Linked DNA regions of Maricaulis maris. The protein of the gene in region 2 interacts with the protein of the main gene of each other region in a pairwise test. Links are inferred from orthologs where the notes say so. Each region holds a gene or a part of one and is shown on either strand. Other genes may lie near its edges. The genes, in order: hflK and ftsH.

Region 1 (11,867 bases), 370 kb from region 2 along the record:
GGCCGACGCCTCGAACCAGCTGCCCGCGGCACCCGGCTCCACATCGAGCACGAAACGCCCGATCACGAACACGATCGCGACCACCGCGAACAAGGCAACCGACACACCCACAGCGCGGACCGCGCGGGCGTCCATACGCAGGAAAAAATCGGTCAGTCGGTTCATGTCAGCAGGAGCCCGGTCAAAGCGAGGGATCGCCTAACTAAGCACGCTTTGCCCGGCGGGCAATCACCCTGCGCCGTTTTCATCGCGCGGCGGCTGGCCGCTCATGTCGATGGCCTCGCCGGAAGCAATGGCCGCCAGCTTGACGCGCTGGATGGCCAGCACACCCAATTGCTCGTCGAGCACTTTCAGGATCTCGCGGGCCTCGTCCTGGTCGATGCGGCCGGGCGATTTCTCGGTCTCGCTCAGGCTTTCCATGATGGCGGAAATATTGCGCGCATTGCGGCGGCTCGCCTCACCGGCAAGTGCCAGCCAGTTGGCATCGTCAGCCTTCTCGATCGGCAGGAAGATCCCGCCGGCGAGGGCCGCGAGATGCTGGGCCGCGGCGGAAGCGCCGGACTCGGTCAGCTTGGCGATCCGGGCGTAGGAAATCTCGTTGGAAGAGTCAGGATCGGCGAGCGCATAGACGCGGGTCCGGCTGAGGTCGAGCAATTCCATGACCGACGGGATGCCGCCGACTTCCTCGAACACACGCGCCACGACTTCCTTGGGTTCGCCATAGCGGCGGATCTTCACAGGATTGAATGCCATTTGGGTGCCCCCGCACACGATTCTGGTTCCGAATAACCCTATTACAGGTGCCGACACTTGTTGGCTATTTCGTGGCACCGTAAATCCGCGACCGCAATTCCGCGCCCGCAGCTTCAATCGGCAGGGTCCGGTCAGCGGCGCGCTCGGCCTTCATCGCGTCCCCGGCCTCATAGGTCTCGACCCATTTGCGCGCAAAGCGGTCGCTCTCGATATCGGCCATGGCGTCATCGAAGACACGCTTCAGCTCCGGGCCGGCAATCCGGTCCTCGATCTGGCGGGCGCCGAATTCGGCGGTGTCAGAGATCGCCTCATACATGCCGGCGATGCCCCGGGACTGGATCAGGTCAGCGAGATATTTGATCTCGTGGACACAGTCGATATAGGCCATGCGCTCGCTGACACCGGCCGCCACAAGGCGCTCATAGCTCGCCTTGGCCAGCGCCACCAAGCCGCCAACCAGAACAACCTGTTCGCCGAACAGATCCGAAACCGTCTCCTCGCGGAAGGTGGTCGGGAAAATGCCAACCTGGCCCGAGCCGATCGCCGCGAGGTAAGCCAGCGCCAGCTCCCGGGCCTGACCGGATGCATCCTGGTGCACCGCCCAAAAGCCGATCAGCCCGCTACCCTTCTCGAACTCCTGACGCACCGCGCCGCCGGGCCCCTTGGCCGCCGCCAGGATGATATCGGCATCGGCGGGCGGGGCGATCAGACCGTAGTGGATGGAGAAGCCGTGACAGACGATCAGCGCCTGGCCCGGCTTGCGATGCGGCTCGATGGCCTCGGTCCAGATCTGGCGATGTGCCTCGTCGGCGGCCAGAAGGGAGATCGCATCGGCCCACGCCGCGGCTTCCGGCAGGGAGACCACCTCAAACCCGTCGGCCTCGGCCTTCACCCGCGACGGCGAGCCGTCCCGCAGGGCAATGCGGATCCCGGACACACCGCTATCGCGCAGGCACAGCGCGTGGGACCGGCCATGATTGCCGTAGCCGACAATCGCCAGTCGGCGGCTCTGAATGGGCTTCAGGTCGATATCCCGCGTGTAAAGCGGTTCCGTCGTCTCCACCGTCATCTGGCGACTCACTCCCGGCTTGATCGGGCCGATAGGACGGATCATTGACGTCCCTGTCCAGCCGCAGGCCCCTTCCCTGTCGGTCAGGTATCGAGCAAATCCGCCAGCGCAGAGCGGGCCTGCACCGGGTCGAGCGAGCGAATGCGCGGCCAGCTGCCGGTCTGGTTGCGGAACCAGGTGCTCTGACGCTTGGCGTAGCGGCGACTGTCGCGCTTGGCGAGCTCGACGGCCTCGGCCCGCGACAGCTCGCCACGCAGATAAGCCATCAATTGCGGGACGCCGAGCGCCTTGCTGGCCGGCAGGGTCGGATCCAGTCCGCGCGCCGCAAAGGCCGCGACCTCGTCCAGCGCGCCGGCCTCCAGCATGCGATCGAACCGATGTTCGATCCGCGCATAGAGCGCCTCCCGGTCCGGCTCGATCACCAGGCCGCGCCACTCGGAGGCGGCCAGCGGCGCGACGGTGTCGGCCTGGAAGTCACTCAGCGCGCGACCGGTTTCAAACGCGACCTCGACAATCCGCATCAGGCGCTGCCGGTCGGCCGCCTTGACCCGCTGCGCGGCGACCGGATCGCGGCGCAGCGCCTCGGCCCTCAGCCCGGACAGGCCGGCAGCCTCCAGCAGCGCGGCCGTCCGCGACCGGGCCGCGGCACCGATCTCGGGCACTTCGGCCAACCCCCTGATAAGGGCATTGAAATAGAGACCGGTGCCGCCCACCAGGATGGGAACCCTGCCCCGGTCCCGGCAGCCGGCGATCAACGCCAGAACGTCACTGGTCCACTGCCCGACGGAATAACGTGTGGCCGGGTCGATCGTCCCGAACAGGTGATGCGGCACGCGCGCGCGCTCATCAGCATCGGGCTGCGCCGTGATCAGTGCCAGACCGTCATAGATCTGCATCGAGTCGGCATTGATGATTTCACCGCCGAGGATCTCGGCAGCAGCCAGCGAGAGCGCCGTCTTGCCCGCTGCCGTGGGGCCAGCAATCAGCAGGCAGGGCGTCACGGCCGGATCGATTGCAGCACGTACTGGCCGCCGCGATTGATCTGGAAGCGGACCGGGCCGCCACCCTGGGCCTCGACGATCTCGCGGATCGCGGCGAGGCTGTCCACACGGGTGAACTCGACTTCCTCGATGACATCGCCCGGACGGACCTTGCCGGCCGCATCGCTGGCCGCGTCGACCTCGGTCACCAGCACACCCTCGGCGTCGGGATGGACCCGGAAACGCCGGCGCGAGGCGGTATCGAGGACACCGAAGGTCATGCCCATGATCTCGTTGCCGCTGCCGGTGGCCGGTGCGACGACTTCGGCATTGGCCGTGCTTGCCGCGCCATCGCCCTCGGACAGTTCGCCGACCGTGATGGCAATCGTCATCGGCCGGTCTCGGCGGATGATGGACAGTTCGATCTCGCGGCCGATCTCGGTCTCGGCCACCATGCGCGGGAAGGACCGGCTGTCGCGCACGCGCTGCCCGTCAAACTCGAGTACCAGGTCACCGGTCCGCAGGCCGCTATCCGCCGCCGGACCATCGGGCTCGATGCGCGAGACGATCGCACCATAGGGCGAAGCCAGCTCATAGCTCTCGGCCAGTTCCGGCGTCACGCGCTGGACCGACACGCCGAGCCAGCCGCGGCGGGTCTCGCCGAACTCGACCAGCTGGTTGACGACGACATTGGCGAGATTGGACGGAATGGAAAGCGAGATGCCGACGCTGGCCCCGGTCGGCGACAGGATGAGCGTGTTCACGCCCACGACTTCGCCATCCATGTTGAAGAGGGGGCCGCCGGAATTACCGGTATTGATGGCGACATCGGTCTGGATGTAGTCGTCATAGCGACCGCCCGCCTCACGACCGCGGGCCGAGACCACGCCGGCTGTCAGCGTGCCGCCAAGCCCGAACGGGTTGCCGATCGCGATCACCCAGTCACCGACCCTTGCGGCATCGCTGTCGGCAAAGGCGACGAAGGGCATTGGCTCGCTGACATCCATCTGCAGCACGGCAAGGTCGGTGACGCTGTCGATCCCCACCACCTCGGCGCGGAAAACGCGGCCGTCCGGCAGCGAGACCTCGACCTCGTCGGCCCCGTCAATGACGTGATTATTGGTCACCACCAGGCCGCCGGCATCGATAATGAAGCCCGAGCCCAGCGAATTGGCGATGCGCGGCGCAGAGCCGAAAATATCGTTGAAGCGTTCCAGCGGTGAGCCCTCGGGAAATTCCGGCAGGCCGTCCTCACTGTCCAGCCGCTGGGCGGCGGAGATGTTCACCACGGCGGGCGACAGGCGCTCGGCCAGGTCGGCAAAACCGTCCGGATGCGCGTGAGCCAGGGGGGGGGCGACCAGGAAGAGAATGAGAACCAGGAGACGCTGCATCGAAATCCGCCGTGTTTGTGAGCCAGCCGTGTCGGGTCTGCGGCTGTGTGCAAGTTCGGGACCGCTATGGTGAATACCGCTTCGTCAGGGTCGGCTGCAACCGCGCTGACACTTTTGTCATACGCATGACAGGGCGGTCAGGATTGCGCCTTGCAGCACCGGACCGGCGGCAAAAACAAAGGGGCCCGGCACGCTTGCGCAGCACCGGGCCCCGTATGTTGGCGTCGAGACGCCCGTTACTCGCCGGCCTGCGTCCGGAAGTAGCGGAAGAATTCGGAGTCCGGCGGGATGACGATCGGGGTGCCATCCACAATGGTCTCTTCATAAGCGAGCATCGAGCGGTAGAAGGTGAAGAACTCCGCATCCCGGCTGTAGGCCAGGGCGTAGATCTCGTTCCGGCGGGCGTCACCGGCACCGCGGGTCCGCTCCGATTCGGCGCGGGCTTCAGCGCGGATGATCGTCGCCTGACGCGAGGCGTCAGCCCGGATCTCGGTGGCTTCCTGGTCACCCTCAGCGCGGATGCGGGCGGCTTCCTGCTGACGCTCGGCGCGCATCCGGTCGAACACCCGGTTGGCGATCTGCTGCGGCAGGTCGGCCCGCAGGATGCGGACATCGATCACTTCGATGCCGAGATCCTGAGTCGCCACCTGGGCTTCCACACGACCGCGGACCCGCACCATCAGCTCGGCACGCTGGCCGGAGATGACTTCGTTGGCGGGGATCGAGGCGATCACGCCACGCAGGCTGTCATCCATGATGGAGCGCAGGCGGGCGCGGGCGCCGGCCTCATTGGTCACCGTCTGGTAGAAGCGCAGCGGATCGGTGATCCGGTAGCGCAGGAAGGCGTCCACGACGAGACGGACCTGGTCCGCAGCCTGGATTTCCTCCGGCTGCATGTCGAATTCCAGGTTCCGCTTCTCGAACATGACCACGTCCATGATGAACGGGATCTTGAAGTGGAGGCCCGGATTGTCCTGGCCCGGCTGGTTGATGGCACCGACCGGCTCACCCAGGCGAACAAGCAGGGCCTGTTCGCGTTCATCAACGGTATAGACGCTCTGCAAGCCGATGAAGACGGCGAGGACGAGCGCAATGATTCCAACGATACGGATCATCAGTTATTCCCTCCCGTCTGGGCGCGCGGCTGCGGGCGCGGTGTGCTGAGTTCATTGAGCGGCAGGTAGGGCACGGCCCCGCTGGCGCCATCAAGGATGGTCAGGTTCGACCGTCCCAGCACGCGTTCCATGGTTTCCAGATACATCCGGCGACGGGTCACTTCCGGCGCCAGCGCGTATTGCTCGTAGATGGCGATGAAGCGATCTGCCTGACCTTGCGCTTCGGCGATCACCGAGTCGCGATAGGCTTGGGCAGCCTGGGTCAGCTGGGCGGCTTCACCGCGAGCCTGCGGGATGATCGAGTTGGCAAAGGCCGTGGCCTGCAGGCGGGCCTGCTCGGCGTCCTGCTCGGCTGCATCCACGTCGCGGAAGGCATCGATCACGCTGGCCGGAGCCTGCGCGGTCTGAAGGTTGACCTGCAGGATCTGGATACCGGCCTCGTAATCGTTGAGCACGCTCTGCAGAAGATCACGCGTGCGCACCGAAACCTCGCCACGGCCGACGGTGAAGATGAATTCGCGATCCGAGGTGCCGATGACTTCGCGCATGGCACTCTGGGCCACGGCTGCCACGGTCTCTTCCGGATTGCGGACGTTGAACAGGAAGTTGCGAACCCCGTCACCCGACGGATCGACACGCCACTGCACCGCAAAGTCGATGTCGACGATGTTCTGGTCGCGGGTCAGCATCTGGCCATCCGAGCCCTGACCAATGGTCACGGTCCGGGTCGCCGTCACATCCTCGATGATCACGGTCTCGATCGGGCTCGGCAGCTTGACGTGGAAACCCGAACCGGTGGTCCGGGTGTATTCGCCAAAGCGCAGCACGACGCCGGCCTGGCTCGGATTGACCTGGTAGATACCGGTCGCAAACCAGACGCCGATCAGGATCAGGACGACCAGGCCGAAACCGAAAGCACCGGCACCGCCGCTGCCCGTATCGCCGCCCTTGCCCGATCCGCCGCCGCCGAACATGCCGCGAATCTTGCGCTGCATGTCGCGGACAACCTCGTCGAGATCAGGCCCGTCAGGCCCGCCTCCACCCTGCGGGCGCTGGCCCCAGGGGTTCTGTCCATTGTTGTTGTTTCCGCCGGAGCCCCATGGGCCTCCGCCGCCTCCACCCTGATTGTCGTTCCACGGCATGGGTTGGATCGATCCTCTTCATTTCTGTTGCGCCTTAAATGAACGCATGCGCGTTGCGGTTCAAGGGTAATCGGGAGGGACGACGCATCATCCAGTCCCCCTTTCGCCATTCCCGGCAACGATTCGCAGGACGTCAGCGCCGATCAAGCGTGCGCAGGACGAAGGCGTGATCATCGCCCGGCCCGGCGGGAAAGGGCTCGCGCGCCACTTCGTGCCAGGCCGTTTCGATGATTTCGGGCAGGACGGTATCGCCGGCCGGTGACGCCTCGACCTCGGTCAGATAGAGCCGGTCCGCCAGCCCCATCATCGCGGCATAGATCTGTGCTCCGCCAATCACACAGACCTCGTCCACCCCATCGCTGCGCGCCTGCTCGAAAGCCGCCTTCAGGGCGTCACCGGGCTCCCCGACCACGACCCCGCCCTCGGCCTGGTAGCCGGCCTGGCGCGTGACCACGATATTGAGCCGGCCCGGCAGAGGCCGCCGCGGCAAGCTCTCCCAGGTCTTGCGGCCCATGATGATCGGCTTGCCGCTGGTGATCGCCTTGAAGCGCTTGAGGTCGGAGGACAGCCGCCAGGGCAGGTCCCCGTCCGACCCGATCACGCCATTGGCGCCGCGGGCGACGACAAAGGCGATTCTTGGAAAGATCGTGACCATGGCTCAGCCCTCCCCGGTCGCGCCGGTCTCGATCGGCTCCATCACGGCACTGTCCCGATCCAGCCAGTGCAGCCATTTGTCCTGCATGGCCTGGTCCATATCGATGCCCTCGGCGCGTGCCATGATGAGCAGCATGCCGAGCGCATCGGCCATTTCCAGCGCCAGCTGCTTGCGCGCCTCATCGTCGGCAGGGCGGCGGGTGCGGCCGGTCGTGGTGAGATAGGCCTGGGTCAGCTCGCCGATCTCCTCCTGGAGTTTCAGCAGCGGCCAGTCACCCGAGCGGTCGATATCGTAATGCGCCGCATAGATGTCGGAGACCCGGACGATCTTGTCGGCCAGCGCGTCGAGCGGTCCGGACATGGCGCGCTCCTTTCCGCCCTAGACGGCGACCGGGGCGGTAATGCGCGGATGCGGGTCATAGCCCTCCAGCGCAATGTCCTCATACTCGAAGCCGAACAGGTCGGTCGCCTGCGGATTGAGCCGAAGCTGCGGCAGGGCGCGTGGCTCGCGAGAGAGCTGTTCGCGGACCTGGTCCATATGGTTGGAATAGATGTGGGCGTCGCCAAAGGTGTGAATGTATTCGCCCGGCTCGAGCCCGCAGACCTGCGCCACCATCGCCGTCAAAAGCGCATAGGAGGCGATGTTGAACGGCACGCCCAGAAACATGTCGGCCGAGCGCTGGTAGAGCTGGCAGCTCAACTTCCCGTTGGCGACATTGAACTGGTAGAGCGTGTGGCAGGGCGGCAGCGCCATATTGGGCACATCGGCCGGGTTCCAGCCTGACACGATCAGCCGCCGCGAGGCGGGATTGGTGCGGATCTGTTCGAGGATATTGGAAAGCTGGTCGATCTCGGTCCCGTCCGGCCCCTCCCAGCGGCGCCACTGCTTGCCATAGACCGGGCCGAGATCACCATTCTCGTCCGCCCACTCATCCCAGATCTTGACCCCGCGCTCCTGCAGCCAGCGGACATTGGTCTCGCCGCGCAGGAACCATAAAAGCTCGATCGCGATCGACTTGAAATGCACCTTCTTGGTGGTCAGGAGCGGGAAGCCCTTGGAGAGGTCACAGCGCAGCTGGCGCCCGAACACCGAGATCGTCCCGACCCCGGTCCGGTCAGCCTGCTCGGCGCCGTTTTCCAGGATGTCACGCAAGAGCTCGAGATAAGCGCGTTCGACATCCGACCCGCCCGCTCCGGCCCGCGCCTGCGCAAAGGTTTCGCTGTCGATGACGGCCATGTCGCTCTCCCGGTGATTCTCAGCCAAGCAGCATGCCAGCGAAGCCGCCCGGGTTGAACCAGCGAGCCCAGATCAGCCGGGGATAGTCGTGGCAAGTGATTGGCCAGCCTGCGGGAAAATAGGACCGAGCGAAGCTTTCTGCCCCCGCTTGCGGGGGGAGCGGCCCGACGCGAAGCGGCGGGTCGAAGGGGGCCGAGCAAAGCTTTCTGCCCCCGCTTGCGGGGGAAGTGGCCCTCCGTAGCCTTCGCGAAGGAGGGGCGAAGGGGGCCGAACGAAGCGAGGGAGAGCGGACACACCGCCTGCGGCTACGCCCCCCGTCCTGTCAGGAGAGACCGGATCCGGACTCGCCTGGGCCCGGTTTTCGTGTAGGGTAAACGCCTCGGAACATAGAGGGAACATCGCAATGCTTGGATATGTGACACTGGGTACCAATGATATCGAGAAGGCCGCCGCCTTCTACGACCGGCTGTGCGCCGAATTCGGCGTCGGACGGATGATGGGCGACGAGAATTTCATCGCCTGGGGCAAACCCGGCGGCGGCGCCGGGATCGGCCTGACCAAACCCTTTGACGGCCAACCGGCCAGCGTCGGCAATGGCGTCATGGCCGCCTTCCAGGCCGACAGCAAGGAACAGGTCGACAAGGTCTACAAGCTCGCTGTCGAGGAACTCGGCGCCACCTGTGAAGGCCCCGCCGGCCCGCGCGGGGACACATTCTACGCCGGCTATTTCCGCGATCCCGATGGGAACAAGCTGAACGTGTTCACGATGGGCGGTTAAGCCCGGGACGCGCGCGGATAAGGCCCTCCCCCCGCCCGGCGGGGGGAGGCCTGCCCTGTGAGCGCCGGACCAGGATGGGCCGGCCACCCTTTGACTTGGGGGCCCGACCCGACCGGCCTCTGACAGCTGAAACACGGCCTGTGGATCCAGCGCAGGTGCGCGGTGCTATCCATAGGTCGCTCGTCAGCCAGCAGGCATGGGAAGGATGGACGCATCCGCGCGGAACTCCTGCCCTCACTCCCACCTCGTCCGTCATCCCCCGGCTTGTCCGGGGGACCTCACCCAGCCGCTCGACGTCCGTGACGAGGTCCCCCGGATGTCCGCTTCGCGGTCACCGGGGGATGACGGTGGATGTTGTATGCCAGAGTCACGCGCAGATCAGCTGTCACCCAGGCGCCGACGCGCACCGGTCTCCCCCCTCCCCTCACCCGCCCGCCAGCGCTTCGAAGAAGTGCTTGCGGCAGAGCGAGACATAGTCGGATTTTTCCACGGCGACCTGCTCGCCTTCGGCGATGGCGCGTCCGTCGGGCTGGCGGCGGAGATTCATGGTCGCCTTGCGGCCGCAATGGCAGACGGTGCGGACCTCGCGCAGATGGTCAGCCAGGGCCAGGAGTTCGGCCGAGCCCGGGAAAAGCGCGCCGCGGAAATCCGTGCGCAGGCCATAGCACAGGACCGGCAGGCCGAGATCATCGACGACGCGGGCGAGGTCACGGACCTGGCCGGCGGTGAGGAATTGCGCCTCGTCGAGAAAGACCGCCCCGAGCGGTCCGGCCTGCTGGCGCGCCTCGATGGCGGCAAACAGGTCTGTCCCGTCGGCATAGATGTGCGCCGGCGCGCGCAGCCCGATGCGCGACTCGATCTGGCCCATCGCTTCGCCGGGCGTGGTCGCATGCAGGACCGAGGTCCACAGCATCACCTCCATGCCGCGCTCGCCGTAATTATGCGCCGCCTGCAGCAGGATGGCCGACTTGCCCGCATTCATTGCGGAATAGGTGAAGTAGAGTTTGGACATGGCCGATCCCTAGCGCGATTCCGCGCCCGTCACAGACAGGCTTGCAGGCCCCGCCCGATTGCCGCGGCGGCCGGGACAGGGTCAAATGGCACCAAGGGAGACGGGCATGGGATCGCAGGACGACCTATCGGGCAGCGCGCCGCGCTGTGCCAATTGCGGCGCAGCGCTGGAGGGACCGTTTTGTGGCCAGTGCGGCCAGTCGATCGAGGAGATCCGGCGCCCGGCCTGGGCGCTGATCACCGACTTCACCGGCGACGTGTTTGTCTGGGATGGCCGCTTCCTGTCGACCCTGCGCGCGCTGCTGCGCGGCCCCGGCCGGCTCGCCCGGTCCTATGCCGACGGCCAGCGGGCGCGCTGGACGCCGCCGATCCGGCTCTACCTGCTGGTCAGCCTCGCCTTCTTCGCCGCCATGAGCGTGGCCGGGGTGCGGCCGATCGCCGTCTATCTGTCACCCGATGGTGAAACCATCCGCAGCCAGAGCGCCGGGGACATCGCGGCCCGACGGGCAAACATTGCAGCCTATGCCGAGCTTTACGCGCCCGGCAGAGCCCCCATGAGCTGCGGCGTCCTGCCCGGGCCCGACGAGATCACCGCAGACGGGCGCCTCGTCTTCGCGCGGGACACCGATATCGCAATCACGCCCATGCTATGGGGCCAGGCGCCGGAGGCGCGGGTCATTGATGGTGCGACACAGGCCTGCATGGAGGAGGACATACGGGCGGTCGGCCTGCACGACGCCTTTGCCCAGCTTCTCATCACCGCCATCCGCGACCCGGCCGGCTTCGAGGCCCGCGCCTCTGCGGCCGCGGCCCAGGCGCTGGTCCTGATGGTTGTGGCCCTGGCCCTGCTCAACCTTCTGCTCCACCCGCGGCGGACCCTGATCGAGCATGTGATCCTGTCGCTGTATTTCCATGCGCTGCTCTTGCCGGGTTATGCCGGCATGCTGCTGATCGGTTATCTGGCGGCCGGGATATCGGCGGCGATCAGCCTTCCCCTGGCCGTGGCGGCCATCATCGCCGTGGCCGGGCTGATCTGGATATCCGACCGGCAATTCTACGGATCGAGCTGGTATGGCGCCTTGCTGCGCCTGCCGATCCAGCTGGCCGGATATTCCGCCGCGATCACCGCCGCGATCTTCGCCCTGATGTTTCTCCCACTGCTCTGATGGCTCAGGCCGCCTTGTCGCTGAGCGACTGGGCCGCGACGGCGATCTCGTCGGCCGAGACCTGAAGCTCCTCATTGCCACGGGCGATGTCGGTGACCGCTTCGGAGACCCTCGACACATCCGCTGACGCCTCGCCCATATTGCGGCTGATATCCTGGGTCACGGCGACCTGCTCCTCGACCGCCGCCGAGATGCCGGCCGCGATTTCCTCGATCTGGCCGATGACGCCGCCGATCCGGCCGATCGCCTCGACCGCCCCGACCGTATTGTCCTGCACGGCCGTGATCTGCCTGGTGATGTTTTCGATCGCGTTGGCGGTCTGGCCGGCAAGGTTCTTGACCTCCGAGGCCACGACGGCAAACCCCTTGCCCGCTTCACCCGCGCGCGCGGCTTCGATGGTGGCATTGAGGGCAAGCAGGTTGGTCTGTTCGGCGATCGAATTGATCAGCTCGACCACCTGGCCGATCGACTGGGCCGCGGTCGACAGCGTGTCGATCACCGCCGCGGTTTCCCGCGTCTCATTGACCGCCTGCTTGGCGACGTCGAGGGCGCCGGTGACCTGATGACCGAC
Region 2 (11,774 bases):
AGCGCCACCTGCTCATCGCGGGCGATCAACCGGCTCTCGAGGAGGCACAGCGTGGCCAGGTCACCGATTTCATAGCTTCCCCGACGCTGACGCAGATCGGTTTCCGGTTCCCGCACCGGCTGCCAGTCATACCAGGCCCGCAAGGCGGCCTGGCGGCGGTCCTGCCAGCTCCCCTCGCCTTCATTATGGTTCTCGGCTCCCCCACGCCAGGCATCATTGGCGGTCTCGTGATCATCCCAGCTCAGAATCCACGGCGCGGCGGCATGCAGGGCCTGCAGGTCCGGATCGGACTTGTACTGGGCATGGCGGGCAACATAGTCGGCCTGGGTCAGTAGCTCATGCGCCGGGAACGGCACACGGTTCATGGCCTCTGACTGTTCGGTCGCGTATTCGCCTGGTCCGTATTCATAGAAATAATCGCCGAGGTGGATGACCAGGTCGAGCTCACCATTGTCGGCAGCCTCGCGGTAGACATTGAAGTGCCCGGCCGGGAAGTTCGAGCATGAGAACACACCGATCCGGAACTGATCCAGCGCACCTTCCGGCAGGGTCGCGGTCACACCGACCGGTGAATAGGTGTCATTCAGACGGAAGCGGTAGAAGTAGCGCACGCCCGGCTCCAGGCCGGTGGCGAGAATTTTCAGCGTCCCGAGTGGTTGCATCATCACATAGGTGATCTCGCCACCCTGCTCGAAGACAATGTCGGTGAAGGCCGCATCGCGCGCCACTTCGACCCCGCGATAACCGCCGCCATCATTGGTCAGCGCCGTCCACAACATGACGCTGGTCTGATCGGGATCGCCCGACGCGACGCCATGGCTGAAGGTCCCGTTATCGACCGGCTGGAAGACGCCCGGCTTCGGGGAGCACGCACCGACGGCGAGCCCGGCACCGGCAGCGCCGATCAGGGCGCTCCGGCGTGTCAGATTGGTCTTGGTCATGATACTCCCTCGCCGCAAACCTCGCAGGCCAGACTGATGGTTCCGTCCCGCGGTATTGTCTCAAACCACCTGTAGCGTGGTTTTGCGTCTGTTTCATCATGGCGTACACGCCCCACACGCCCGCAATCAATTTCTGCACGGCACTGGCGATACGCCTTTGCCTCGTCGAACGAGATCGTTAGACCCCTCCAGCAGCGATCATCCCGCGCGTTGCAATCCGCTATCGGCTGGGAGATTGTCGAGACATGATGGATATCGCTGAAACGCTCACCTTCGAGGCTGATGAAGACGCCGCCGGCCAGCGGCTCGACCGGTGGCTCGCTGCGACCGTTGAAAGCCTCTCCCGCTCACGCCTGAAAGCCCTGATCGAGGGCGGGCAGGTCACCGTCGATGCTGTGCCGGCGACAGACCCGTCGGCCAAGGTCGTCGCGGGAGCGGTCTACGCCGTGTCGGTCCCGACGCCGCGCCCCGACGCGCCAACGCCGGAACCGATGGACCTCGACGTCCTGCATGAGGATGCGGACCTCATCGTCCTCGTGAAGCCGGCCGGCCTCTCTGTACACCCGGCCGCCGGTCACTGGACCGGAACTCTGGTGCACGGCCTGCTGCACCATTGCGCGGGATCGCTGTCCGGCATTGGCGGCGTCGAACGGCCCGGCATCGTGCACCGGCTCGACAAGGAGACCTCCGGCGTGATGGTGGTGGCCAAGTCGGATGCCGCGCACAAGGGCCTCAGCGCCCAGTTCGCGAAGCATACGGTCGAGCGCGCCTATATCGCCTTCACCCGCAATGCGCCGCGGGCGAAGTCCGGCCGGATCGAAACCCAGCTGGCCCGATCCTCGCGCGACCGCAAGAAGTTCGAGGTCCCGCATGACCCCAATTCCCTGGCCGGCAAACACGCCATCACGAATTACACGACCCTGAAACGCTTCGGACAGACTGAAGGCGCGGCCATCGGTACCGGCATGGCGGCCAAGGTCGAATGTCGTCTCGAGACCGGTCGGACCCACCAGATCCGGGTACACATGGCGCACATCAACTGCCCCCTGCTGGGAGATCCGGTCTACGGCCAGAAACGCGGTCGCCTGCTCGAATTTGATGATGAAAGCGGCACACTGCGCGCCTTCCGGCGCCAGGCCCTTCACGCGGCCATCCTCGGCTTTGATCATCCGGTGACCGGCGAGGCCCTGCGTTTCCAGACCGAGCTGCCCGACGACATGAAGCGGGTCGAAGCGATCCTGGAGACGCTGTGATGCCTGACAACAGGATGACCCGCGGCGTAGGCGGATCAGACGCCGAGGCAGAACTGGCAAAGCTCACCGACCGTCTCAGCCATTGCCATCCCATCCCCGTCGAACGCCTCAGCGAACGCCTCGACGCGCTGCGCGCCCGTATGAAAAGCGCTGGTCTCGACGCCGTCTGGCTCAATGCCGGGACCAACCTCACCTATTATACCGGCCTGCGCTGGCGGGCGTCAGAACGCCTGGTCGGGGCGCTTGTCACCGTAGACGGTGGTCTCACCTATCTGGGTCCGGCTTTCGAGACCGGTACGCTGGAAGGCTTCATGCAGCTTCATGCGCCGCTGGCGACGTGGGAGGAGCACGAGGATCCGCATGCCCTGCTCGCCAGCCTGGACGGTGCGTCCGGCGTGCTGGGCCTTGACCCGGCGACCCCACTGGTAACCGCCCATGCGATCGTGCGGGCCGGGACCGGGTCAACGGGCGACGCGACCGACATCATCCTGTCAGCCCGCAAGACCAAGGATGCCGACGAAATCGCGCTCATGCAGGCGACCAAGACCGCGACGCTGGAAGTCCATGCAGCGGCGGCCCGCATTCTGCGTCCGGGGATCTCGACCGGTGATGTCACCGAATTCATCCACGCCGCCCACAAGGCGATCGGCGCGCCGGGCGGCTCGACCTTCTGCATTGTCCTGTTTGGCCCGGACACCGCTTTCCCGCACGGGGTTGCCCAGCCCAAGACGCTCGATGAAGGCGATATGGTGCTGATCGATACCGGGTGCGCGATCCATGGCTACCAGTCCGACATCACCCGCTCCTACGTATTCGGGACGCCAACCGACAAGCAGCGGGAGATCTGGGAGGCGGAGAAAGCCTGCCAGCTCGCCGCCTTCCAGGCTGCACAGATCGGCACAGCCTGCAGCGCGGTGGATGCCGCCGCGCGCGCCGAAGCCGAACGCCGCGGGCTGGGGCCGGGCTACGCCCTGCCCGGCATTCCCCACCGCACCGGTCACGGCATCGGTCTCGATATCCACGAGGCGCCCTATCTGGTCGGCGGCGATGACACGACACTGGAGGCCGGGATGTGCTTTTCCAACGAGCCCATGATCTGCGTTCCGGGCGAGTTCGGCATCCGGCTGGAGGACCATTTCTACATGACCGAGACCGGACCGCGCTGGTTCACCGAACCCTCCCACACGATTGACGACCCGTTCGGCTAGGTCTCGCTGCTGACCAGCTTGAGGCCGATGATCCCGACCAGGATGAGGGCCAGGAAGAAGATCCGCAGATGGGTTGCCGGCTCGTTGAAGACGAGGATGCCGATTGTGGCAACGCCGAGCGCGCCGATCCCGGTCCAGACCGCATAGGCAGTGCCCGCGGGTAACGACTTCATGGCCACCCACAATAGACCCATCGAGGCAGCCAGGACGGCGAAGACTGCCGCGTGCTGCCACCAGGGCGCATCGCTACGAACATATTTGAAGCCCAGCGCCCAGCCCATCTCGCATAGCCCGCCGGCAACCAGGAGCGTCCAGGGATTGGTCAGGAAAGCGCCCAAGGCTCAGCCTCCGGTGCGAAAGTTGCGGGCCCAGACCGCCGCGACCACCGGATCCGCCTCGGTCGCCTCGACCGCCGGCAGGAGCGCCGGACACTGGTCCACAAAGTCAGCCCGACCCGGATCCCAGCGGCTCATCATGGCGACATAGACATCGAGCAGGCTCATCGTCTCACCGAGCAGAAAAGGTCCGGGTGCGCCATCAAAGGCATCATTCATCAGCACCCACATGTCGGCACGGCGCTGATTGGCCCCGTCGAGCAGCGTCGGGTGTGTGGCCGGATCGGGATGAAAGCGTTCCGGACCGTCCGATATCGAAAAGGTGGAATAGATGCTGGCCGAGAGGAAGAGCATCCAGCGCAGGTATTCAGCGCGCTCGGGGGCGTCGATGGCGGGTGCGAGCCCGGCTTCGGGATAGCGATCCCCGAGCCAGATCAGAATGGCCGCGCTCTCGGTCATGACGCTTTCATCGGGCAGGATAAGGGTCGGAACCTGGCCGACCGGATTGATCGTGCGCAGGCGGCGTTGCTCAGCGGCCTCGCCCAGCGGATCGAGCTCGACGAACTCATAGGCCGCACCGACCAGTTCCAGGGCCGCCTCGACACAAACCGACCCGAAACCCGCCTTACCATAGAGCGTGTAGGCCATCTAGGCGCGCCCCTTGCCGATCGCCGCCTGGACCTTCAGGGCCTGGACCGTCATGCGAACATCATGGACCCGCACCATGGCCGCTCCGGCCGACGCGGCGCGCAGCGCCGCGGCAAGCGAGCCGCCAAGCCGTTCGGTCTCGTTGGCCCCATCATCAATGGCCGCGATGAAGCGTTTGCGTGAGGCGCCAAACAGCACCGGATAACCGAGACCGATCACCTGATCGAGATCCCGCATGAGTGCCAGATTATGGTCAAGCGACTTGCCGAAGCCGATGCCGGGGTCGAGCCAGATACTGTCAGCACTGACGCCCTTGGCCATGGCAATGTCCGCGCGCTCGGTCAGGAAGTCACAGACCTCCGAGACGACGTCCTCGTATTGCGGATTGGCCTGCATGGTTTGCGGCGTGCCGGACATGTGCATCAGGATGACCGGGACACCCAGCTCGGCCGCTGTTTCCACCGCGCCCTCGGCTCTCAGGGCCATGACATCATTCCAGATGTCCGCGCCGGCCTCGATGGCCTTGCGGGCGACCGAGGGCTTGAAAGTGTCGATCGAGATCCGCGCACCACTGGTCTCGCGGAGCGCCTTGATGACCGGGATGACACGCCGCAACTCCTCGGCTTCGGAGACCGGATCGGCGCCGGGCCGGGTCGACTCGCCGCCGACATCGATCACATCTGCGCCATTGCGGAGCATCTCAAGCCCTCGCGCAACGGCCGCCGCCTGGTCGATGAAGTCGCCACCATCGGAAAAACTGTCCGGCGTTACATTGAGCACGCCCATCACGAAAGGCAGATCGGATTGGCGACGGGAGCGGAATTTGGGCATGAGGGTCCATCTTCTGGTGACAGGCGCGTGGGCTGCCTCGCCTTGGTATTAGCGGCACCGGTTTGCCGCGACAATGGCAAAGCCATCCCGTGCTCATCGGCCGCCTTCCCGTCGCCCGCCCGGCCAGCTCAGAGAATGGCCAGCAAGCCGCCACCGGCCGCCCCCAACAGGACAACCAACCAAGGCGGGCACTTCCAGGAGACAAGCAATACGAAACAGGAGAGCGCCAGGGTAAATTCAGGAAAACCGGTCACGGCGCTGGTAAAGACCGGATCGTACAGGGCAGCCCCGAGAATGCCGACAACAGCCGCATTGGCGCCGGCCATGATCGCCCGCGCCCGCGCATGTCGTCTGAACCCGGCCCAGAAGGGCAAGGTGCCGACCAGCAGCAGAAAACCCGGCGCGAACAGTGAGAGCATGGCGATCAACGCGCCGGCGAGGCCGCTTGGGCCGCTCTCCATGATGGCACCGAGATAGGCGCCGAAGGTGAAGAGCGGACCTGGCACGGCCTGGGCGGCGCCATATCCGGCCAGGAAGGCATCAAGACTGACCTGTCCCGCCTCCACCACTTCGACCTGCAGGAGCGGCAACACGACATGGCCACCGCCGAACACCAGCATGCCGGATCGATAGAAACTGTCGGCCAGTGCAACGACGGGGCTGTGGGACGCGAAGATCGGCAGGGCGATGAAGACAGTAGCGGCCAGACCGAGGCTGATCACGCCAGCGGTCCGCGATACCGGAACCGCTATTGCGGCGCCCGTGGCGACCGGCCCCTCGCCGCGCCACAGGCCGAGACTGGCCCCCGCGAGGATGGCGAGCGGCATGCCGTATACGGCGGGCAGCACCGCGAGGATGATCACGGCGAGTACCGCAATGCTCGCGCGCAATCGATCGGGGCAAAGCGTGCGGGCCATGCCCAGAACGGCATGGGCAATGATCGCCACGGCCACAAGCTTCAGGCCGGCGACAATGCCTGAGCTCAGGTCTCCCGAGAGCCGACTGCCAGTCAGAGCGACAATAAAAAGGATCACCGCCGACGGCAGCGTAAATCCAACAAAGGCGGCAAGGCCGCCAAGCCATCCGGCGCGCATCAAACCGAGTGCCAACCCGACCTGGCTTGACGCCGGGCCCGGCAGAAATTGGCACAGGGCGACCAGGTCGGCGAAGGCGGCATCATCCATCCAACGGCGGCGAACGACGAATTCGTCGCGAAAAAAGCCGATATGGGCGATCGGGCCACCAAAGGCGGTCAAGCCCAGCTTCAAGAAGGCCAGGAAGACCTCAGCGATCGCGGTGACCGGCGCGCGGCGTTGATGACTTGGCGACGGATCATCCATGCCGCAATCCTGCTTTTGGAACCGGATATGGACCTAGCGGCATTGGAGCTGCCGTTCAATCCCGCTTGGAGCGGCTCCGACAAGCCAGGCCCCGGTCCTGGTCGCACCCACGAAAAAGCCCCGAACCATGTGGCCCGGGGCTTTCTCGTTTGACGATGTCGTGCAGGTCAGGCGCCTTGCGGGGCGGGACCAGCATCGGGTTCCTCATCCGTGGTCGGCACGGCGCTGGACGGCGTGTCGCTCGGCGGGGTTGGCGTATCATCGGGACGGCTCGGCGGCTTGCCATTGAGCAGGTCGGTGATCTCGCTGCCCGACAGGGTTTCGTATTCAAGCAGGCCTTCGGAGAGCGTTTCCCAATCCTTGCGCTTCTCGGTCAGGATGCGGCGAGCCTCATCCATGCCGGTCTGCACGAGGGCGCGGACCTCTTCCTCGATCTTGCGGGCCGTGGTGCCCGAGACCGACTTGCTCTGGACCAGTTGCTGGCCGAGGAAGACCTCGCCCTGATTATCCGCATAGTCGATCGGGCCGAGCTCCTGCGAGAAGCCCCACTGGGTCACCATGGCCTTGGCCAGACGGGTTGCCTGCTGAATGTCGGAGGCGGCACCGGAGGTCACCTTCTCCTTGCCGAATTTCAGCTCCTCGGCCACCCGGCCACCCATCATGATGGCGAGACGCGAGGTCATTTCCTCGTGAGTCATCGACATCTTGTCGCCTTCCGGCAACTGCATGACCATGCCGAGGGCACGGCCGCGCGGAATGATGGTCGCCTTGTGAACAGGATCCGCCGACGGGACATTGATCGCCACGATGGCATGACCGGATTCATGGTAGGCGGTGAGCTGCTTTTCCTTCTCGGACATGACCATGGAGCGGCGTTCCGGCCCCATCATAACCTTGTCCTTGGCATCCTCGAATTCCAGCATCGAGACGCGGCGCTTGTTGCGGCGTGCGGCCAGCAAAGCCGCCTCATTGACCAGATTGGCGAGATCGGCACCGGAGAAGCCCGGCGTGCCGCGCGCAATGACCTTGGGGTCAACATCGTCGCTGAGCGGCACATCACGCATGTGAACCTTGACGATCTTCTCGCGACCCGTGATGTCCGGGTTGGGCACAACGACCTGGCGGTCAAAGCGGCCCGGACGCATCAGCGCCGGGTCCAGAACGTCCGGACGGTTGGTCGCGGCAATCAGGATGATGCCTTCATTCGCTTCAAAACCGTCCATCTCGACCAGCAGCTGGTTGAGCGTCTGCTCGCGCTCGTCATTACCGCCACCGAGGCCGGCACCACGCGAACGACCGACAGCGTCGATTTCGTCGATGAAGATGATGCAGGGCGCATTCTTCTTGGCCTGTTCGAACATGTCGCGGACGCGCGAGGCGCCAACACCGACGAACATCTCGACGAAGTCGGAACCCGAAATCGTGAAGAAGGGCACATTGGCTTCGCCGGCAACGGCGCGGGCCAGCAGAGTCTTACCGGTACCCGGAGGGCCGATCAGCAGGGCGCCTTTCGGAATCTTGCCACCGAGGCGCTGGAACTTGGACGGGTCTTTCAGGAACTCGACGACTTCCTGGAGTTCTTCCTTGGCTTCGTCGACGCCGGCCACATCGTCAAAGGTCTTGCGACCATGATGCTCGGTCAACAGGCGCGCCTTGGACTTTCCAAAGCCCATCGCGCCGCCACGGCCACCACCCTGCATCTGGCGCATGAAGAAGATCCACACCCCGATCAGCAGCAGAAGCGGGAACCAGTTGAACAGCATATTGAGGAAGATATTGCCCCCTTCGGACGCTTCTTCGACGCGAATATTCACGTTCGCCTCGCGCAGGATGCCGACTGTCTGGGTATCCGACGGCGGCAACACGACTTCGAAGCTTTCGCCAGACACGGTTTCGGCCTGCAGCATGTCGCCGCGAATCGTCGCGCTGGAAATCTCGCTGCGTTCAACCCGGTTCAGGAAGTCGGAATAGGACGGTCCGCGCTGAACGGTTGCCGGGTCCGATGACCGGCTGATCATCTGCACCAGCACCATCAACAGGACGAGGACCACGGCCCAGATCGCAATATTTCTCATTTGCATGCGTTTATCCGTTCAATCATTCGGTCATTCCCGACCAGATATGGGCATTCCATCGCCCCGGCGCCAGTCATCCAAGCAGCCCTGCGGCAAAACACCCTAAGCCTCAGGCCCGTTCGGTCTCAGCAAACCATCTGGCCGCACCGTGCGAAAGCAGACGCCTGCAAAATCTGTGCTCGATCAACGAGCGCACCTCGGTCGCCCCGCGAACGGCAACGTCGCCTTCGGCGGAAACCGGGTTTCCCAAACCGGCGATCACCACGACCTCTCCGGCTGCGCGACCGACCAGCAGTCCGGACCGGGCCGAACCGGGAACAGCGTCGAGTATAGCGCGATCAGCCAGTCCTTCATACGTATCTCCGAGCAGGTGCCATTCAAGTTCACGCGCGCGGCCGTCGATCACGAAGCGGCCATCGAACACCGCCGTGCCGGCCTCCTCCTCGATCCAAGGACTGGGCGGCTCGCGGTCGACCCGGCCACTGACAGCGCCGCCGTCCCGGATCATCCAGACCCGCGCGCCCGGCCGCACCAGAACGCCGCAACCCGAGGCCGGACGCCCTGCCCGGATCGCCTCGTCCAAGGGAATGAGACGCGCCCGCGACGGACTCGCCGGCTGCCCCGAGACCGCCATCACGGCCGCCTCGAGCAAGGTGAGGCGAAGCACGGTCGGCAAACGGCTCCAGTTTTCAGGCGCGAGGTCAATCGCCCCCCAGGGGTGAAGGCGCAGACAGGTTCTGGCTGCCTGCCATGCGGCGAGACGTTCGGCGTCCAGCACCGCCCGCAAGTCGGTCGCCAATGCAGCAAACCGTCCCGTATCGAAGCCCCTATCATCCAGCTGCGCGAAGGTCTGCCTCATGCGGATACGGGCATAGTGCGTGTCCTGGTTGGACGGATCCTCGATCCAGGCGGCCCCGTCAGCCTCCAGACTGGCGCGCAGATCGGCCCGGCTGACAGCGAGACAGGGCCGCACCAGCATCACCTCCCGCCCCTCCGGCCAGGCGGGGGATGGCACCCGCTCGCCCATCGCTGCTGCACTGCGCCAGCTGCCGCCGGCGGCCAGCCTCATACAGACAGTTTCAGCCTGGTCGTCGCGGGTATGTGCCAGCATGATGGCAGTCAATCGGAGCCGACGGGCTGCGCTCGCCAGAAGACGGTGGCGCGCTCGACGGGCGCGGGCCTGCAGTCCGCCCCCCCCGCGCGCCTGATCCCAGCGCAGGATGTCGCATGGCCAGCCGAGGCGGGCAGCGGTCTCCGCGACAAAGCGGGCTTCGCCCGCACTCTCCGGACGCAAACAATGATCGACGGTCAGTATGTGCAGGGCACGACCGGACTGGCGGGCCCAGCGGTTCGCGATGAGCAAGAGGGCCAGACTGTCTCCGCCGCCCGAACAGGCCAGTCCGAGCGGACCTTCGCCCGCAAGCCGGTCGAGCGCCGATGTGACGATGTCAATGGCTGGTGCCGACACGCCTACCGGCAGTTGGCACGAACCGATTCCCGGGCCGCGCGGGCCTGCGATGCAGGGGCGGCATCCGGGAATTGGCGACCAAAGCGGGCCAGTGTGGCGCAGGCATCCTCGGTCCGGCCCATCCCGTGCAGCGATGCCGCCAGCCGAACCAGTGCATCGGGGGCCTTGTCGCCCTCGGGCTGGAGCCGCAACGAGGCGATATAGGCATCGGCTGCAGCGGTGAAATCGCTCCGGACATAGAAAGTCTCACCAAGCCAGTAATGGGCCTGGGCGGTCAGCGGGTGATCAGGATTGTCGGCAACAAACGTCTCGAAACCGGCCTGGGCGCCATCGAAATCGCCATCGAGCAGTCGCGCCCGGGCGGCCTCATAGACAAGGCCCGGATCAGCCGAAGCGCTGGTGGCTGCGTCGGTGGGCGTCGTCGGAGCACCACCCAGAACCCCGGTCGCGGCCGCGCGGGCCGCCGCATGGGGGTCGTTCGGGTCTGTAATGGCAAGGGCGGCGCCGTCTTCACCGGCTGCAGCGGCCGCCGGATCGATATCGTCCAAGCCTTCGCTCATCCAGGCGACGGCTTCGTCGTCGAGTGAAGGTGCCTCTGACTGACGCGCCATGGCTCGTTCATTTTCCAGCGTCTCCAGCTGCTGACGCAGCTGGCGGTTTTCAAAGCTCAGCCGCTCGGCTTCGCCGGTCAGGGCCTGGACCTGGTATTCCAGCTCATCCATGCGGCGCATCAGGGCCTCGGCGACCGGGTCGCCGGCCATGAACTGGTCTTCCAGATTGCCGATACGCACTTCGGTGGCATCGATGCGTTCGGAAAGTTCGCGGCGCGACTGGGCCTCGGCAGGCGCGATGGCGACCAGCGAGGTAACGAGGACGGAGAGACAAATATATCTGATCATGACACCCACCTAGCGGACGAGGACGGCGAAAATACGGCCTTGCGACCGGAGAATGGAAAACGCCCGCGACGGGTTTGTCACGGGCGTTTCCTGTCACAAATGCGAACGGCCTAGTTGGTGTAGCCGCCCACGAGCGTGGTAGTCGCATTGCGGTTGACCGCCCAGCAGGTTTCCGACGACTGCATGCAGGTCGGACGTTCCTTGCCGTAGGAGGTCGTCGAGATCCGCGACGGATCAACGCCCTGGCTGATCAGGTAGGTGCGTGCCGCATTGGCACGACGGGCACCAAGCGCGAGGTTGTATTCACGCGTGCCGCGCTCATCGCAATTTCCGGCGACGAGAATGCGGGTTCCCGGGTAGGAGGCGAGCCAGGCCGCCTGGCGACGCAGGGTGGCGCGGGCCTCGTCCGACAGGTCATGACGGTCCAGTCCGTAGAACACACGGTCGCCCGCAGTCGCCACAAAATGATCCGCGGAACCGGCCATCGGCCCGGTTTCGACCGGCGGCGGGGTCTCGTCAGGCCGCTCGACCGGACGGGTATCCTGTACCGGCGGCGTATCGTCCACCGGCGGGGTCGAAGCACAAGCGGTCGCAAACGCCCCAAGCGCCGCAATAGCAAAAAGTTTGATTTTCATAATGTTACACCCTCATCCAGCCCAAGCGCACACGGCCTGCGGCTTACTCCCGATCACGCAAGACGTGACGTTGTACCGACGACGGCCCCCCCAATGGTGCCGCTCACAAGACAAAACGTTACGCAGAAATTTTCTATTCAA

Evidence for each region.
Region 1: the proteins of ftsH (region 2) and hflK interact in binary tests that used the Escherichia coli proteins (3 or more experiments, as listed by UniProt). The link is inferred for Maricaulis maris from one-to-one orthologs.

Annotation. Positions count from the first base shown.
Region 1 is NZ_AP027270.1:2,140,699-2,152,565, forward strand. Bases 4,380-7,356 are described here. They hold hflK (FtsH protease activity modulator HflK), read right to left. Parts: upstream 6,451-7,356; coding sequence 5,308-6,450; downstream 4,380-5,307. Other genes in these bases: hflC (protease modulator HflC), read right to left, coding at 4,430-5,308; AAA969_RS10195 (dihydrofolate reductase), read right to left, coding at 6,584-7,105; AAA969_RS10200 (phosphoribosyl-ATP pyrophosphohydrolase), read right to left, coding at 7,109-7,356. Also shown: AAA969_RS10160 (TVP38/TMEM64 family protein), read right to left, coding at 1-165; AAA969_RS10165 (hypothetical protein), read right to left, coding at 229-753; ilvC (ketol-acid reductoisomerase), read right to left, coding at 818-1,867; tRNA (adenosine(37)-N6)-dimethylallyltransferase MiaA, read right to left, coding at 1,906-2,823; AAA969_RS10180 (Do family serine endopeptidase), read right to left, coding at 2,820-4,193; more of AAA969_RS10200, read right to left, coding at 7,357-7,465; AAA969_RS10205 (thymidylate synthase), read right to left, coding at 7,484-8,341; AAA969_RS10210 (VOC family protein), read left to right, coding at 8,745-9,119; AAA969_RS10215 (thymidine kinase), read right to left, coding at 9,544-10,131; AAA969_RS10220 (DUF3667 domain-containing protein), read left to right, coding at 10,238-11,296; AAA969_RS10225 (methyl-accepting chemotaxis protein), read right to left, coding at 11,301-11,867.
Region 2 is NZ_AP027270.1:2,511,125-2,522,898, forward strand. Bases 6,181-9,064 are described here. They hold ftsH (ATP-dependent zinc metalloprotease FtsH), read right to left. Parts: upstream 8,638-9,064; coding sequence 6,724-8,637; downstream 6,181-6,723. Other genes in these bases: chrA (chromate efflux transporter), read right to left, coding at 6,181-6,556; tilS (tRNA lysidine(34) synthetase TilS), read right to left, coding at 8,741-9,064. Also shown: AAA969_RS11940 (alkaline phosphatase D family protein), read right to left, coding at 1-941; AAA969_RS11945 (RluA family pseudouridine synthase), read left to right, coding at 1,187-2,194; AAA969_RS11950 (M24 family metallopeptidase), read left to right, coding at 2,194-3,402; AAA969_RS11955 (DMT family transporter), read right to left, coding at 3,399-3,740; AAA969_RS11960 (glutathione S-transferase family protein), read right to left, coding at 3,744-4,385; folP (dihydropteroate synthase), read right to left, coding at 4,386-5,216; more of chrA, read right to left, coding at 5,345-6,180; more of tilS, read right to left, coding at 9,065-10,099; tol-pal system protein YbgF, read right to left, coding at 10,102-10,998; peptidoglycan-associated lipoprotein Pal, read right to left, coding at 11,109-11,633; Tol-Pal system beta propeller repeat protein TolB, read right to left, coding at 11,767-11,774. UniProt on the Escherichia coli protein: Acts as a processive, ATP-dependent zinc metallopeptidase for both cytoplasmic and membrane proteins. Plays a role in the quality control of integral membrane proteins.